Regions from separate parts of the Paenibacillus sp. N3/727 genome, predicted to be linked through region 2. Evidence: a T-box and tRNA genes for the amino acid it is inferred to sense, from the RefSeq annotation. Region 2 holds a T-box; the other regions hold tRNA genes.
What was found. A T-box is a leader RNA that pairs with one kind of tRNA and senses whether it is charged. The one in region 2 lies ahead of metG (methionine--tRNA ligase), so its partner is inferred to be a tRNA-Met.

Region 1: it has a tRNA-Met gene. The T-box ahead of metG (methionine--tRNA ligase) is inferred to sense a tRNA for this amino acid. The anticodon was not compared.
Region 3: it has a tRNA-Met gene. The T-box ahead of metG (methionine--tRNA ligase) is inferred to sense a tRNA for this amino acid. The anticodon was not compared.

Annotation. Positions count from the first base shown of each region.
Region 1 covers NZ_CP093336.1:5,469,205-5,474,340, forward strand. Annotated here, with positions in the region: gene MNQ98_RS25475 (PspC domain-containing protein) at 1-101, opposite strand, end outside; gene MNQ98_RS25480 (PspA/IM30 family protein) at 104-778, opposite strand; gene MNQ98_RS25485 (hypothetical protein) at 827-1,132, opposite strand; tRNA gene MNQ98_RS25490 (tRNA-Leu) at 1,554-1,633, opposite strand; tRNA gene MNQ98_RS25495 (tRNA-Arg) at 1,642-1,718, opposite strand; tRNA gene MNQ98_RS25500 (tRNA-Cys) at 1,729-1,802, opposite strand; tRNA gene MNQ98_RS25505 (tRNA-Gly) at 1,814-1,888, opposite strand; tRNA gene MNQ98_RS25510 (tRNA-Gln) at 1,900-1,974, opposite strand; tRNA gene MNQ98_RS25515 (tRNA-His) at 1,994-2,069, opposite strand; tRNA gene MNQ98_RS25520 (tRNA-Trp) at 2,093-2,166, opposite strand; tRNA gene MNQ98_RS25525 (tRNA-Tyr) at 2,174-2,259, opposite strand; tRNA gene MNQ98_RS25530 (tRNA-Thr) at 2,263-2,338, opposite strand; tRNA gene MNQ98_RS25535 (tRNA-Phe) at 2,360-2,435, opposite strand; tRNA gene MNQ98_RS25540 (tRNA-Asp) at 2,465-2,541, opposite strand; tRNA gene MNQ98_RS25545 (tRNA-Met) at 2,576-2,652, opposite strand; tRNA gene MNQ98_RS25550 (tRNA-Val) at 2,672-2,747, opposite strand; tRNA gene MNQ98_RS25555 (tRNA-Glu) at 2,946-3,020, opposite strand; tRNA gene MNQ98_RS25560 (tRNA-Ser) at 3,037-3,128, opposite strand; tRNA gene MNQ98_RS25565 (tRNA-Asn) at 3,134-3,209, opposite strand; rRNA gene MNQ98_RS25570 (23S ribosomal RNA) at 3,274-5,136, opposite strand, start outside.
Region 2 covers NZ_CP093336.1:3,936,251-3,941,386, forward strand. Annotated here, with positions in the region: gene MNQ98_RS18005 (DUF1657 domain-containing protein) at 67-273, shown strand; gene MNQ98_RS18015 (AI-2E family transporter) at 613-1,695, opposite strand; gene metG (methionine--tRNA ligase) at 1,880-3,529, opposite strand; T-box leader at 3,576-3,841, opposite strand; gene MNQ98_RS18025 (ABC-F family ATP-binding cassette domain-containing protein) at 4,070-5,136, opposite strand, start outside.
Region 3 covers NZ_CP093336.1:1,685,340-1,690,475, reverse strand. Annotated here, with positions in the region: gene ruvB (Holliday junction branch migration DNA helicase RuvB) at 1-87, opposite strand, end outside; gene ruvA (Holliday junction branch migration protein RuvA) at 119-730, opposite strand; gene ruvC (crossover junction endodeoxyribonuclease RuvC) at 727-1,230, opposite strand; gene MNQ98_RS07560 (BofC C-terminal domain-containing protein) at 1,422-2,123, opposite strand; tRNA gene MNQ98_RS07555 (tRNA-Pro) at 2,288-2,361, opposite strand; tRNA gene MNQ98_RS07550 (tRNA-Leu) at 2,438-2,517, opposite strand; tRNA gene MNQ98_RS07545 (tRNA-Arg) at 2,582-2,658, opposite strand; tRNA gene MNQ98_RS07540 (tRNA-Gly) at 2,665-2,739, opposite strand; tRNA gene MNQ98_RS07535 (tRNA-Lys) at 2,776-2,851, opposite strand; tRNA gene MNQ98_RS07530 (tRNA-Asp) at 2,891-2,967, opposite strand; tRNA gene MNQ98_RS07525 (tRNA-Met) at 3,002-3,078, opposite strand; tRNA gene MNQ98_RS07520 (tRNA-Val) at 3,099-3,174, opposite strand; tRNA gene MNQ98_RS07515 (tRNA-Glu) at 3,223-3,297, opposite strand; tRNA gene MNQ98_RS07510 (tRNA-Ser) at 3,316-3,407, opposite strand; tRNA gene MNQ98_RS07505 (tRNA-Asn) at 3,412-3,487, opposite strand; rRNA gene rrf (5S ribosomal RNA) at 3,498-3,614, opposite strand; rRNA gene MNQ98_RS07495 (23S ribosomal RNA) at 3,800-5,136, opposite strand, start outside.

The DNA of each region.
Region 1 (5,136 bases), 1.5 Mb from region 2:
ATAATACGGAGCAGGGTTGTTTCTACACCGAACGTTTCAGACAATCCGCCTATCAACCCGGTGAACATTTTATCTCTGGTAGAACGGTACAATCTTGTCATATTTACTCCTTTCCGCTGTTATTCAGCTTCTCCTTCAAACGGGCAAGCTCGCGATCCAACACGGTCGAAACACTTTCACCAGTCTGAACCAGATACTCTTGGCCCATTTTACGAATGTCGCGGAGACTCTTTGCTTCAAGCTCCCAATCGTTGAGACGGTCATCCAACCGGTTGAACATTTTCGGTACATCTTGGCCACCATAAGATCCTGTACGCTCATTCATTTTTTGCTGAAGTCGCAGTGTCTCCATCCGAGCAACATAATACTGACGCTTACTGTATACCGACTGATATTCCATACGAAGCTCACCCAGCTGTTCTTCTACTTCTCTGAGCGATTCGCGGCTGGTCATTAACAGCCCCTCATACTGTTCAATCTTTTCTTCATAGATCAGTTTTTCTTGAAGAGCCAGTTTCGCCAAATGGTCTTCCCCAGCTTTCAGTGCCAGAAGTGCTTGTTCTTCCCGTTTGTTCTTCATCGTCTCAGCTTGGCTTACCTGCAGCTTCAATTGTCGTGTATGAGACTCACACTGTTGCAGTAGCTTCTCAGCCTCCGTAATGTCCCGCCGGGTAGAATGTAGAAACTGATCAATCAATCGAACTGGATCCTGACTTTGTTCAAGCTTCTCATTTAGAGTGGCAGCCGTGATGTCCCTTATGCGTCGAAAAACACTCATATTTTCTTTATCCTCCTCTTCTATCAAGTTCATTATGTTACAGGTTTATTAGTAGTAACGACGGCCATTTCCACCTTTAAATCGGGACACTCCGTAGACGATCAAGACAATCCCAAGTATCGGACCGAACAGCCAGGAAAGCTTACCGATCAGCGACAATACGCCGATACCTAGTATGATCCAGCCGAAGAACGTGTTACCGCGGCGGATTCCGTAATAGCCAAGTGCGATCATCGCCAGTGGTATCAGTAAGCTGAACAACCATCCAAGGAATGGACCGAATACGCCAAGTAATACTAACGCGCCCAAACCAATAAGGAGGATTCCCATTCCATTATCTTTTGTGCTTCTCATTTATACACCGCCTTTCCGTCTTATTTATCATTCGTTTGTGACTTGTTCAACCTTATGACCTTATTTTAGGTTATTTCTATTCAATCTAAAACGGACCCTGGACGGTTTTTCATCCTCGACCTAAGTCGGGGAAGGGATAAGACCTCAGTCTAAACACGACTACAACAAATAGCGAATAACAGCACCATGCCATCATTCGCAGTTCTTACTATTGCTGCTTATCCGTTTATTCTTCCGCCATAACATCATTAGGAACGTATGAAAGTGAAAGTATCCAATATCTCACTCTCTAGCCTCTTTACTCTATAGTAAAAATATGGGCCGTGCGTAACCCCCAACGCCACACTGCGCGTTGTATGACCGCGCTCAACCACAGAACACAAAAAAAGAACGTGGATAATATCCACGTTCTTTTTGATGATGCCGGTGAAGGGACTCGAACCCCCACGGTTTCCCTCACGATTTTGAGTCGCGCGCGTCTGCCAATTCCGCCACACCGGCTTACTTAATGGCGTGCCCTAAGAGATTCGAACTCCTGACCTTTTGATTCGTAGTCAAACGCTCTATCCAGCTGAGCTAAGGGCACATAGTTATAATGGAGGCGCCACCCAGATTCGAACTGGGGATAAAGCTTTTGCAGAGCTGTGCCTTACCACTTGGCTATGGCGCCAAAAACAAAAATGGAGCGGACGACGGGAATCGAACCCGCGACCCTCGCCTTGGCAAGGCGATGCTCTACCGCTGAGCCACGTCCGCATAAAAATCAATGGCTGGGGATATAGGATTCGAACCTATGCATGACGGAGTCAAAGTCCGTTGCCTTACCGCTTGGCTAATCCCCAATATGACTTTTGAAAAATATGGGGCGATCGATGGGACTTGAACCCACGAATGCCGGAGCCACAGACCGGTGCGTTAACCCCTTCGCCACGACCGCCATATTCAAAATCATAGTTCTATTGGCAGGGGCAGCAGGAATTGAACCCACACTAACGGTTTTGGAGACCGCTGTTCTACCTTTAAACTATGCCCCTATAAAACTGGTGGAGGATGATGGATTCGAACCACCGAACTCGGACGAGAACAGATTTACAGTCTGCTGCGTTTGGCCACTTCGCTAATCCTCCATGTGGTGCCGGCGAGAGGACTTGAACCCCCAACCTACTGATTACAAGTCAGTTGCTCTACCAGTTGAGCTACACCGGCGTATACAGTTGTTAAAACAAATGGTGGCTCGGGACGGAATCGAACCGCCGACACGAGGATTTTCAGTCCTCTGCTCTACCGACTGAGCTACCGAGCCATAAAAGCTCTTTCGGTTATAATGAAGAATGGCGGAACTGACGGGATTCGAACCCGCGATCTCCTGCGTGACAGGCAGGCATGTTAGGCCTCTACACCACAGTTCCACAAGGCACTATCGCTGTTATATAGCGATATAATTGGTTGCGGGGGCAGGATTTGAACCTACGACCTTCGGGTTATGAGCCCGACGAGCTACCGAACTGCTCCACCCCGCGTCATTAAAAGGTGTATATATGGTGGAGGCTGAGGGGTTCGAACCCCCGACCCTCTGCTTGTAAGGCAGATGCTCTCCCAGCTGAGCTAAGCCTCCATAATTAAACCGACTTTTATCTTATCAAATTACTACTCACTTATCAAGAGTTAATCTTGCATAAAAACCTGAAGCAAGCAAATAAATGGTGACCCGTAGGGGATACTCTCACTTTGTTCGAGACTGCGAAGTATTCCTATCGATGTCTATGCTTCGACGAACCATTGGGATTCTCATCCCCAGAAGCAAGCAAATAAATGGTGACCCGTAGGGGATTCGAACCCCTGTTACCTCCGTGAAAGGGAGGTGTCTTAACCCCTTGACCAACGGGCCTTACTGAAATATATAGTGGCGGAGAGAGAGGGATTCGAACCCTCGAGACGCTTTTGGCGCCTACACGATTTCCAATCGTGCTCCTTCGGCCAACTCGGACACCTCTCCATAAATGGCTCCCCGAACAGGACTCGAACCTGTGACAACTCGATTAACAGTCGAGTGCTCTACCAACTGAGCTATCAGGGAACATTATTCAATTCAAGTGTTTAATCACTTGAAAACTAGATACGAAACGTTATTTGCGAATATTTAGGATAAGCCCTCGACCGATTAGTATTGGTCAGCTCCATGCATTGCTGCACTTCCACCTCCAACCTATCTACCTCGTCGTCTTCAAGGGGTCTTACTAATTGGGAAATCTCATCTTGAGGGGGGCTTCACGCTTAGATGCTTTCAGCGCTTATCCCTTCCGTACGTAGCTACCCAGCCATGCTCCTGGCGGAACAACTGGTGCACCAGCGGTACGTCCATCCCGGTCCTCTCGTACTAAGGACAGCTCCTCTCAAATTTCCTACGCCCACGACAGATAGGGACCGAACTGTCTCACGACGTTCTGAACCCAGCTCGCGTACCGCTTTAATGGGCGAACAGCCCAACCCTTGGGACCTACTTCAGCCCCAGGATGCGATGAGCCGACATCGAGGTGCCAAACCTCCCCGTCGATGTGGACTCTTGGGGGAGATAAGCCTGTTATCCCCAGGGTAGCTTTTATCCGTTGAGCGATGGCCCTTCCATGCGGTACCACCGGATCACTAAGCCCGACTTTCGTCCCTGCTCGACTTGTAGGTCTCGCAGTCAAGCTCCCTTATGCCTTTGCACTCTTCGAATGATTTCCAACCATTCTGAGGGAACCTTGGGGCGCCTCCGTTACTCTTTAGGAGGCGACCGCCCCAGTCAAACTGCCCACCAGACACTGTCCCCGCACCGGTTCACGGTACTAGGTTAGAACCTAGATACGATCAGGGTGGTATCCCAACGGCGCCTCCACAGAAGCTTGCGCTCCTGTTTCTTAGGCTCCCACCTATCCTGTACAGATCGTACCCAAATCCAATATCAAGCTGCAGTAAAGCTCCATGGGGTCTTTCCGTCTTGTCGCGGGTAACCTGCATCTTCACAGGTATTAAAATTTCACCGGATCTCTCGTTGAGACAGCGCCCAAATCGTTACGCCATTCGTGCGGGTCAGAATTTACCTGACAAGGAATTTCGCTACCTTAGGACCGTTATAGTTACGGCCGCCGTTTACTGGGGCTTCGGTTCATAGCTTCGGATTGCTCCTAACCACTCCCCTTAACCTTCCAGCACCGGGCAGGCGTCAGCCCGTATACTTCGCCTTACGGCTTCGCACAGACCTGTGTTTTTGTTAAACAGTCGCTTGGGCCTTTTCACTGCGGCCCCCTCGTGCTATTCACACTACCGGGGCACCCCTTCTCCCGAAGTTACGGGGTCATTTTGCCGAGTTCCTTAACGAGAGTTCTTCCGCGCGCCTTAGAATTCTCTTCTCGCCTACCTGTGTCGGTTTGCGGTACGGGCACCTTCACCTGACTAGAGGCTTTTCTTGGCAGTGTGAGATCATGACCTTCGCTACTATAATTTTCACTCCCCATCACAGCCCAGCCTTAATGATGTGCGGATTTGCCTACACATCAGCCTCACTGCTTGGACGGACATCCATCAGTCCGCGTCACTACCCTCCTGCGTCACCCCATCGTTCATAACGGTTTACGGTGGTACAGGAATTTCAACCTGTTGTCCTTCGATTACGCCTTTCGGCCTCACCTTAGGTCCCGACTTACCCTGAGCGGACGAACCTTCCTCAGGAAACCTTGGGCTTTCGGCGGATCAGATTCTCACTGATCTTTTCGTTACTCATACCGGCATTCTCACTTGTATGCTGTCCAGCGCTCCTTACGGTACACCTTCAACCTACATACAACGCTCCCCTACCCCTGATGCAAAAGCATCAAGCCATAGCTTCGGTGGTGTGTTTAGCCCCGTTACATTTTCGGCGCAGAGTCACTCGACCAGTGAGCTATTACGCACTCTTTAAATGGTGGCTGCTTCTAAGCCAACATCCTGGTTGTCTGTGCAACTCCACATCCTTTCCCACTTAA
Region 2 (5,136 bases):
ATTAAAGTCTAACTGAGTTATATTATTTTCGTTACTACGCTAACTCCTGGAAAGGAGGTGATATCGATGACAGTTGCTTCCCAGGTTAAAACCACCCTCGCTTCTTTGAAGAGTGCGCAAGCGAGCCTTGAACAATTTGCTTTGGAAACTCAAAATCAAGAGGCTAAAACACTTTTTACAAATGCAGCACAGCAAACCGACCAAATTGTTCAACAAGTGCAAGGCCGTGTTCAACAACTAGAAAACGAAGAGCCTCAATACAAAGGCTTTTAATGCATCCCATAATATGTTTCAAGCCGATTTCCCATTCATATTGATTGGGCGAATCGGCTGTTACTTTATCTTTTTTTATCCTCTGAATAGGTAAAAGAGTAATCCATCATTTGGTTTCTTAATCGAAATCAAAAAAACACGTGCATGTACGCACGTGTTTTTGATCAGGTTTGTAATTATTAACTCATCGTTTTAAAACTCAATTGCCAGGAAACGCCAGAACTTCGGATTGACTAAACAAAGATAATGTAATAATTCATAGCTTCTTCGGCCTGTCCATCAAAAATTAAGAAGGTGGTGATTTTTTGCATTATTTTCATTTTCTCAGTTAATCTACTACTACGCTTCTTCCCATTTCTGTTTGAAAAATCTGACGTAAATACGAGTGACCACGATTTTGATTACCATGTACACCGGTATGATCACGATGATCCCGAAAATTCCAAATAATTCACCGCCGGCAAATACCAAAATGATGGTCGTTAACGGATGTATGTCCAGCTGTTTACCGAATATATATGGTGCCACGAGGTTGTCCTGGATTTGCTGTGCAACCAGAATAATTACAAGGGACCATATCGCTACGGAAGGTGATTGCACGAATCCTATAATAACAATCGGTACAGATGATAGTATAGCTCCAACAAAAGGAATAAAATTCATGATCACCGCAATAACGGTCAACAGTAATGCATAAGGCAAACCGATGATGATAAATCCAATATACATCAGTACACCAAGCGCCACATTAACTAAAACTCTACCCATAATAAAGCTGCTTAGCACCTTGTCAATGTCGTTCATCATCTCGGTTCCTTCGTCACGAAAACGATTCGGCATAAAGCTAACAATTTTCTGGCCAAACTTCCCCCCCTCTTTTAGCATATAGAATAGGAAGATTGGAAAGGTGAACAAAATAATTGCGAAATTCGAGACAAAAGAAAACAATCCCGTCATGTAATTTGTCAGAAATGAAAAACCTTTATTCAAATAATCTGTAACTTGATCAAGTCTGTTGGTATCTTCCGGGAATAGATTAGAAAGAAACGTGTTTTCCTTCAACTTCTCCAGCTCATTGGCTAGTGCTATGAACAGACTTGGTGCGTTTTCCTTTAAAGCAATGATCTGTTTGCTAAGTGAAGGCCATACTCCCCAAATAAAAGCGACGAGCAAAATCGCGATCACAACATAAATAAGCAAAATAGCCAATGAACGTTTCAGCTTACGCTTCTCCAAGAAATCAACCACTGGACGGAGCAAGTAATAAAAGAACCCTGCCAGCAAGACTGGAACAACGATAAGCAGACTGAATAATGCAATGATGGGTTTAAAAACGAAACTTACAAGCGACCCCAAATATATAATGACCAAAACCAATATGATACCAATACATAGTTTATAAAACTTGTTCATCCTAATCAGCACAGCAGCCCCCAAACTATAATTTTCGTTAATCTGTATGTATGAAAGTATTATAGCAGAACATGGCTTTCAACCAAAATGCAGTCTAAGCTTTTTCTTCAACCCGTACCTTTTACAATTCGATTCATTATTCTTCTCTCCTACTCCTTCTGGACTGCCAAAATGAGCATAGAACTCTCTTTTTCTAGTTAGAATCCAGCAACTGTTTATTCAAGAGGTTGGTTTCCTCCTCGATCCGACTGACATCAATGCGCTCAAACAGCAATTCTAGATCGGTTATACTCTGCTGAACGGGTACATTTATCATCTTCCAGGACGGCTGCGCTAAATTCAGGAACCTTCTTACCTTCTCACATGAAAAGGGGATGAATGGATGAAGCAGCTGCGACAAATTGGCAATGATCTGCACACAAGTAAATAACGTTTGTTCGCATGCCTCCCGTTGGTCTTTTATTTGAATCCACGGCTTTTGTTCATCAAAATATTTATTGGCCTTGCGAACACCAGCAAAGATATACTCCAGTGCTTCTTTAAGCTTTCCGTCTTCAATAAGTGCCCCGGATTTCAAATACAGTTCCTCTATCGTAATTCGCCATTCTTCCGACAATTCCCCTTCCGGAACTTCTCCGTCGAAAGATTTTACAATAAAAGCCAAGGTTCGGTTCACCAGATTACCGTAAGCTCCGAGCAGCTCACCATTGTGACTGTGAATGAACTCCCTCCATGAGAAGTCGGTATCCCGCTTTTCAGGTCCGTTTGCAATGAGAAAATAACGAATCGTATCCGGATCATACCGGCTCAGTAAATCAGGAACCCATACCGCCCAATTCCGACTGGTAGAGAATTTCTTTCCCTCGAGAGTCATGTATTCACAGGAAATGATATGATCCGGCAGATGATGTCCACCAGTCCCCAATAATATTGCAGGCCAAATCAACGTATGAAAAGGTACGTTATCCTTGCCATGTACATAATACGATACAATGCTGTCTTCCCCTTCAAGCCAGAACTGCTCCCAGTTACCTCCCGTTTCTTCAGCCCACTGTTTGCTTGCAGACAAGTACCCACTGACGGCTTCAATCCATACATAGATTTTCTTGTCCTCGAATCCACTGACAGGAACATCGACTCCCCAAGACAAGTCCCTTGTCGCTGCACGGTCTTGAAGCCCCTCCTCCAAATATCTTTTGGTCAATTGCTTTGCGTTCTCTCTCCATCCTTGTGCATGAACCGCATACTCCTCCAATTCAGACTGTAATCGGGTTAAAGCAATATAGTAATGTTCGGTTGGCCGCTCTACCGGAGTTGATCCACATAATTTGCACGTTCTCTCACTCAAATCGGAAGGGTCCAGCAAGGTGGAGCAATAATCGCACTGATCTCCTCGCGCCCGTTGTCCGCACACAGGACAAGTTCCTTCTACATAACGGTCCGGCAAAAACCTCCCATCGGTCTCGCAGTAGGATTGCTGTATTGTTTTTCTATACAAATATTCGTTGTCGAGCAGCTTTAAGAACAGTTCCTTAACTACCTGATGGTGGTTGGCGGTGTCGGTACGTGTGTACAAATCATACGAAAACCCCAGTTTATTGAAACATTCCAGAAATTCATCATGGTACCTGCTTGCATAATCCGACGGTGATATGCCTTCTTTATCAGCCTGAACCGCAACAGGTGTACCGTGACAATCACTGCCCGAAACATATAGTACTTTCTCACCTTTTACGCGAAAATAACGTGCCAGTACATCACCAGGTAATAAACTTGAAAGCCTGCCGAGGTGCAACGATCCGTTAGCATACGGCCATGCACCGCCAATATAAATATTTGCCATCTTTGATTCCTCCTTAATTTTTAGACAACAAAAAAAGCCCTCATCCCAAAGGGACGAGAGCTCTGCTCACGTGGTACCACCCAATTTTATAAATGCCTCGCGGCATTCACCTCTTCAGGTACGGCGCGTAATTACGCGAGTATACCCTAGCATGTTAACGGATGCGGGTTCCGGCGCAGCCTACATCCCAATCGGGGTTCGATGCGCAGCTCAGAGACCATATTCCCACGGATCTTCTTTACTCCTTTTCAGCTACCGGAGCTCTCTGTTCAAAGATATCACCATAGTACTCTTTCTCTTCATTGCTTTTTCATAAAATATTCAAGTTAATGGTTATCATAAGGATAACATTGAACGATGTCAACCTTATTTTAGACGAATTCCCGCCCATTTATCACTTTTCGTTATTTTGTCAATGAAGATGTCTTGATAAACAGCTTTAGGCTTCTATGACCGATATTCTAGTGTATATTTCGTTAATCTGATCAGCAGATAGCTGCTTATCTTGAAGCTCCAAAATCATACTGTAGTTTCTCGAATTTAACACCAATCCTGTACGGACCACACCTGTGTTACCCAGTCCAGATAAAAATCAGGCTCGTGCGAGACAAGCACAATGGTACCGGTATATTTGGATAAAGCGTCTTTCAATGATTCTTTACCATTGACGTCAAGATGGTTGGTCGGTTCATCAAGCACAAGTACATTGCCCGGTGTGATCATCAGCTTGCTCAAACGCACCTTCGCCTGTTCACCACCACTTAGCATCGATATCGAACGCCTTATATGCTTATCGGTCAATCCGGCACTCGCCAGCGTCTGCCTGATTTCTTTTTGCGTGAGATCAGGTCGGTAGCTCCATAAATGTTCAAGTGGCGTCTCTTGATAAGCTTCGTGTTCCTGCGCATAATAAGCAGGATGAACACCATCGCCCATCTGTAAAGAACCGCTGAGTGGAGCAATATTACCAAGCAATGTTTTTAGCATGGTTGATTTACCGATTCCGTTATGACCGGTTATTGCGATCTTCTCCCCCCGCTTAATCATAAGATCTTTTGGACTAAACAGTGGGTGGGTATAACCAACCTGAAGATGCTTCGTCTCAATAATCTTGTTAACAGGTTCTTTGTTCACTGTAAACTTAAAGCGGGGTTTAGGTGCTGTTTTCTGGATCTCGATGCGCTGAATTTTGTCCAGCATTTTTTCTCTGCTCTTCGCCTGTTTAGCATTACGGTTTCGGTTCTTCTGAACATAACTTTCAAGCCTTCCAATTTCCTTCTGCTGCCGTACATAAGCTTCTTGCAATTGGTTACGGCTCAGCTCATATCGGTTTTGAAAAGCGATATAGTTTCCAGGATATCGCTTGATCGTCTGATGCTCCAAATGGAAAATCGTACTCGTTACTTCATTCATGAATTTCTCATCATGAGACACAACGAGATAAGCTGACTCATAACGTTTCAGATATGCAGTTAACCACTCTATATGCACATCATCCAAGTAGTTTGTCGGTTCATCAAGCAGCAACACATCCGGTTGATCCAGCAAAAGCTTTCCTAGCAGCAACTTGGTGCGCTGGCCTCCGCTCAGTTCACTGACATCACGGT
Region 3 (5,136 bases), 2.3 Mb from region 2:
ATACTCTGCTAAGTAACGGGGACGCAGACTAAGTTCTACAGCCTGATCCTCCATCATCAAGTTGGCCGTTATGATACGGTCATCCATTGCTCAACAACTCCTTTCAGTAACCGACATCTTAACCGGCATATAATAGCTGCAGTGCCCGTTTCATCAATACATCCACAGATTCTCCTGCTGTTGTTTCCTTAATTTTAAGCCATACCTTATCCAGCTCACCATCCGTATAACCAAGAGCCTTCAATCCCTCGCGTGCTTCAGCCCATGCCGAGCTATCGTCCGGCTCGATGTCATTAACCGCAAACAGACCCGTGGTGTATGCAACACTTCCAAAACCATCTAGTTTATCCTTCAGGTCTAAGATCATCCGCTGAGCTGTTTTTTTACCAATACCCGGCAACTTCACGAGAAAAGAAATGTTCTCCTGGTAAATAGCCGACACGACATGATCAGGCGATCCGCCTCCCAAAATACCTAGGGCAACACGCGGACCGATACCCGAAACCTCGATAAGCTTTCTGAAAAGCTTCTGTTCCTCTCTTGTCGGAAAGCCGAATAGCAGCATAGCATCTTCACGCACATGATGGTGGGTGAAAACCGTAATCGGTCCTTCGACTTTAGCAAAGGCGAACGGATTCGGGCAAAATACACGATATCCAACACCCTGGACGTCTAGAACAATATATTCATTTTCAATATGGACAAGCTGTCCCCGTAAAAAATCTATCATTTTCGCAGTACCTCATTTAACTTTGAATTCAATGTATACGAATGGGCATGGCAAATGGCTACCGCCAGTGCATCCGCCACATCATCAGGCTTTGGAACACTTTGCAACTTCAAGAACATTCTCACCATTTCCTGTACCTGCTTCTTTTCAGCTTTTCCGTACCCTACAATCGCCTGCTTAACCTGCATCGGTGTATATTCGGCGATAGGCAGCCCCCGCTGTACTGCAGCTAAAATAAGCACGCCACGCGCTTGAGAGACGGACATGGCCGTCGTAACATTCCTGTTGAAAAACAATTTCTCAAATGCGACCGCTTCCGGTTGATACTTATCGATCAATTGTACCATGCCTTCATATACATGATTCAGCCGCTCTTCCTCAGGAGTATGTGCTTCTGTCTGGATACATCCGTATTGAACCGGTGTTACCTTGCTACCTACCTTATCTACAAACCCGAAACCGACAATCGCGATTCCGGGGTCGATTCCCAATATGCGCAAACCTAATCTCTCCTCTGAAGCGAACATATGTATCGTTCTCCCCATTATAACAAAAGATCGGCATCAAATGAGGAAAAACTTTGAACCTTTCCATCCATCCAAACTTTCTGCATACGCAAATAAGGAGACACCTAAGGCGTCTCCTAATATTCATCACTTAGCAGCTCTTTCAATAAAAAGCTCAGATCGTATCAATGAGCTTTCATTACATTTTCAGCCATATCCCTTGCATAATCACTAAACGTCGACAGCACGCTGTTATACTCATCGATATCTTGAATCCGTATGCCATCCTGCAGTTGTTTTAACACATCTTTTGGCAAAGACGATTCCATCGAATCGATATCCAGCTGAAAAAAGGTTCTCAGCACCTTTTCTTCTTGTGGAGGTCCGTCAAAAAGCGTCAGGTTTCCATTAGTATCGACACTCATATAAGCTTGTTCCTTGCAGGTCGGTGACAAGTCATCGGATACCGTTTCTTCTAGCCATACTTCACCGTTGTCATCCATTCTTCCTTTCCAGGCCGGATTGTTGTTCAGGAGTGTATATACACTGTCGGCATCAAGGCTCCCAAGTATCTGTTCCTCCACACCACATACATATAAAGTTCGTAAATGTACTATTCTTTTTTCCTGAGAGTCGTTCAGCTGCTGCATAAAGACCCGTTGTTCCTCTGACTCTCCATCACCGCCGTTTTGTAGATAATTGAGTGTCTCCAAGGCAATAGGTGAGTCATCCGTCATCTGAGTTAAAAGTTTTTTCATTTGATCAGGCAAAGTCTGACCAGCCCAGACAACGCCCCCTATGATCAAGATGAGAGTACAGGTCCATATGGCCCGTCTCCATCGTCTCCATCGTTTCCTGAATTGTTTTTTCATCTGGAAAACATTCAAATTAATCCCCTTCTGTCCAATTGTTTTTCATAGTTTGACCTGTTCATCATCCATTTATTCAAAATTTTTCATCAGTCATGCATGAAGAACTTGGACTTTAGGATAGGAGATAACAGAAAAGAATCCATTGCTCAGAAAATTCTGATCAATGGATTCTTCATGAATCGGGACGACACGATTTGAACATGCGACCCCCTGGTCCCAAACCAGGTGCTCTACCAAGCTGAGCTACGTCCCGATATAGAATATAGATACGATAAGAAGATTATAGCATCAATATACTCAAAATGACAAGATTGTTTAACAAAATGATATGCCGGTGAAGGGACTCGAACCCCCACGGTTTCCCTCACGATTTTGAGTCGCGCGCGTCTGCCAATTCCGCCACACCGGCTTAAAATAAAAACAACCTCTTCGGAAGAGGATGTTACCATCTATTAATCAGTCTAATAATAAAATGGCGCGCCCTGAGAGATTCGAACTCCCGGCCTTTTGATTCGTAGTCAAACGCTCTATCCAGCTGAGCTAAGGGCGCAAATCATGGAGCGGACGACGGGAATCGAACCCGCGACCCTCGCCTTGGCAAGGCGATGCTCTACCGCTGAGCCACGTCCGCAAAAAAACATATTCAATTAAACATTTTAAGCAAAGATGGTGAGCCATGAAGGACTCGAACCTTCGACACCCTGATTAAAAGTCAGGTGCTCTACCAACTGAGCTAATGGCTCATGCAAAGCATGAATAATGGTTAAACATCTTGTAAAAAATGGCGGAACTGACGGGATTCGAACCCGCGATCTCCTGCGTGACAGGCAGGCATGTTAGGCCTCTACACCACAGTTCCACGAGGCACTATCGCTGTTATGTAGCGATAAAATTGGTTGCGGGGGCAGGATTTGAACCTACGACCTTCGGGTTATGAGCCCGACGAGCTACCGAACTGCTCCACCCCGCGTCATTAAAAAGGTGTATATATGGTGGAGGCTGAGGGGTTCGAACCCCCGACCCTCTGCTTGTAAGGCAGATGCTCTCCCAGCTGAGCTAAGCCTCCATATTGGTATGGATAATGGGATTTTCATCCCTGAAGCATTTAAGAAAGTGGTGACCCGTAGGGGATTCGAACCCCTGTTACCTCCGTGAAAGGGAGGTGTCTTAACCCCTTGACCAACGGGCCTTATATATAAATCCTAGCTGGCGGAGAGAGAGGGATTCGAACCCTCGAGACGCTTTTGGCGCCTACACGATTTCCAATCGTGCTCCTTCGGCCAACTCGGACACCTCTCCGTAATGGCTCCCCGAACAGGACTCGAACCTGTGACAACTCGATTAACAGTCGAGTGCTCTACCAACTGAGCTATCAGGGAATATGTAACCGCTTGGCGACGTCCTACTCTCCCGGGACCCTTCGGTCCAAGTACCATCGGCGCTGGAAGGCTTAACGGTCGTGTTCGGGATGGGTACGCGTGGAACCCTTCCGCTATCGCCACCAAACGGGGCATTTGTTATTCAAATGCTATAAATCAGGTTTCAGCATCGCCAAATGCTGAAAGCCATATGCGCTTTCCTTAAACCACTTGGATTTAGAAAAGTCATCTTGACTCCCTGAAAACTAGATACGAAACATCATTTGCGAATCATGCATATGCTTCCGAAGTAGCTTTACTTCGTAAAGCTTTTAGGATAAGCCCTCGACCGATTAGTATTGGTCAGCTCCATGCATTGCTGCACTTCCACCTCCAACCTATCTACCTCGTCGTCTTCAAGGGGTCTTACTAGTTGGGAAATCTCATCTTGAGGGGGGCTTCACGCTTAGATGCTTTCAGCGCTTATCCCTTCCGTACGTAGCTACCCAGCCATGCTCCTGGCGGAACAACTGGTGCACCAGCGGTACGTCCATCCCGGTCCTCTCGTACTAAGGACAGCTCCTCTCAAATTTCCTACGCCCACGACAGATAGGGACCGAACTGTCTCACGACGTTCTGAACCCAGCTCGCGTACCGCTTTAATGGGCGAACAGCCCAACCCTTGGGACCTACTTCAGCCCCAGGATGCGATGAGCCGACATCGAGGTGCCAAACCTCCCCGTCGATGTGGACTCTTGGGGGAGATAAGCCTGTTATCCCCAGGGTAGCTTTTATCCGTTGAGCGATGGCCCTTCCATGCGGTACCACCGGATCACTAAGCCCGACTTTCGTCCCTGCTCGACTTGTAGGTCTCGCAGTCAAGCTCCCTTATGCCTTTGCACTCTTCGAATGATTTCCAACCATTCTGAGGGAACCTTGGGGCGCCTCCGTTACTCTTTAGGAGGCGACCGCCCCAGTCAAACTGCCCACCAGACACTGTCCCCGCACCGGTTCACGGTACTAGGTTAGAACCTAGATACGATCAGGGTGGTATCCCAACGGCGCCTCCACAGAAGCTTGCGCTCCTGTTTCTTAGGCTCCCACCTATCCTGTACAGATCGTACCCAAATCCAATATCAAGCTGCAGTAAAGCTCCATGGGGTCTTTCCGTCTTGTCGCGGGTAACCTGCATCTTCACAGGTATTAAAATTTCACCGGATCTCTCGTTGAGACAGCGCCCAAATCGTTACGCCATTCGTGCGGGTCAGAATTTACCTGACAAGGAATTTCGCTACCTTAGGACCGTTATAGTTACGGCCGCCGTTTACTGGGGCTTCGGTTCATAGCTTCGGATTGCTCCTAACCACTCCCCTTAACCTTCCAGCACCGGGCAGGCGTCAGCCCGTATACTTCGCCTTACGGCTTCGCACAGACCTGTGTTTTTGTTAAACAGTCGCTTGGGCCTTTTCACTGCGGCCCCCTCGTGCTATTCACACTACCGGGGCACCCCTTCTCCCGAAGTTACGGGGTCATTTTGCCGAGTTCCTTAACGAGAGTTCTTCCGCGCGCCTTAGAATTCTCTTCTCGCCTACCTGTGTCGGTTTGCGGTACGGGCACCTTCACCTGACTAGAGGCTTTTCTTGGCAGTGTGAGATCATGACCTTCGCTAC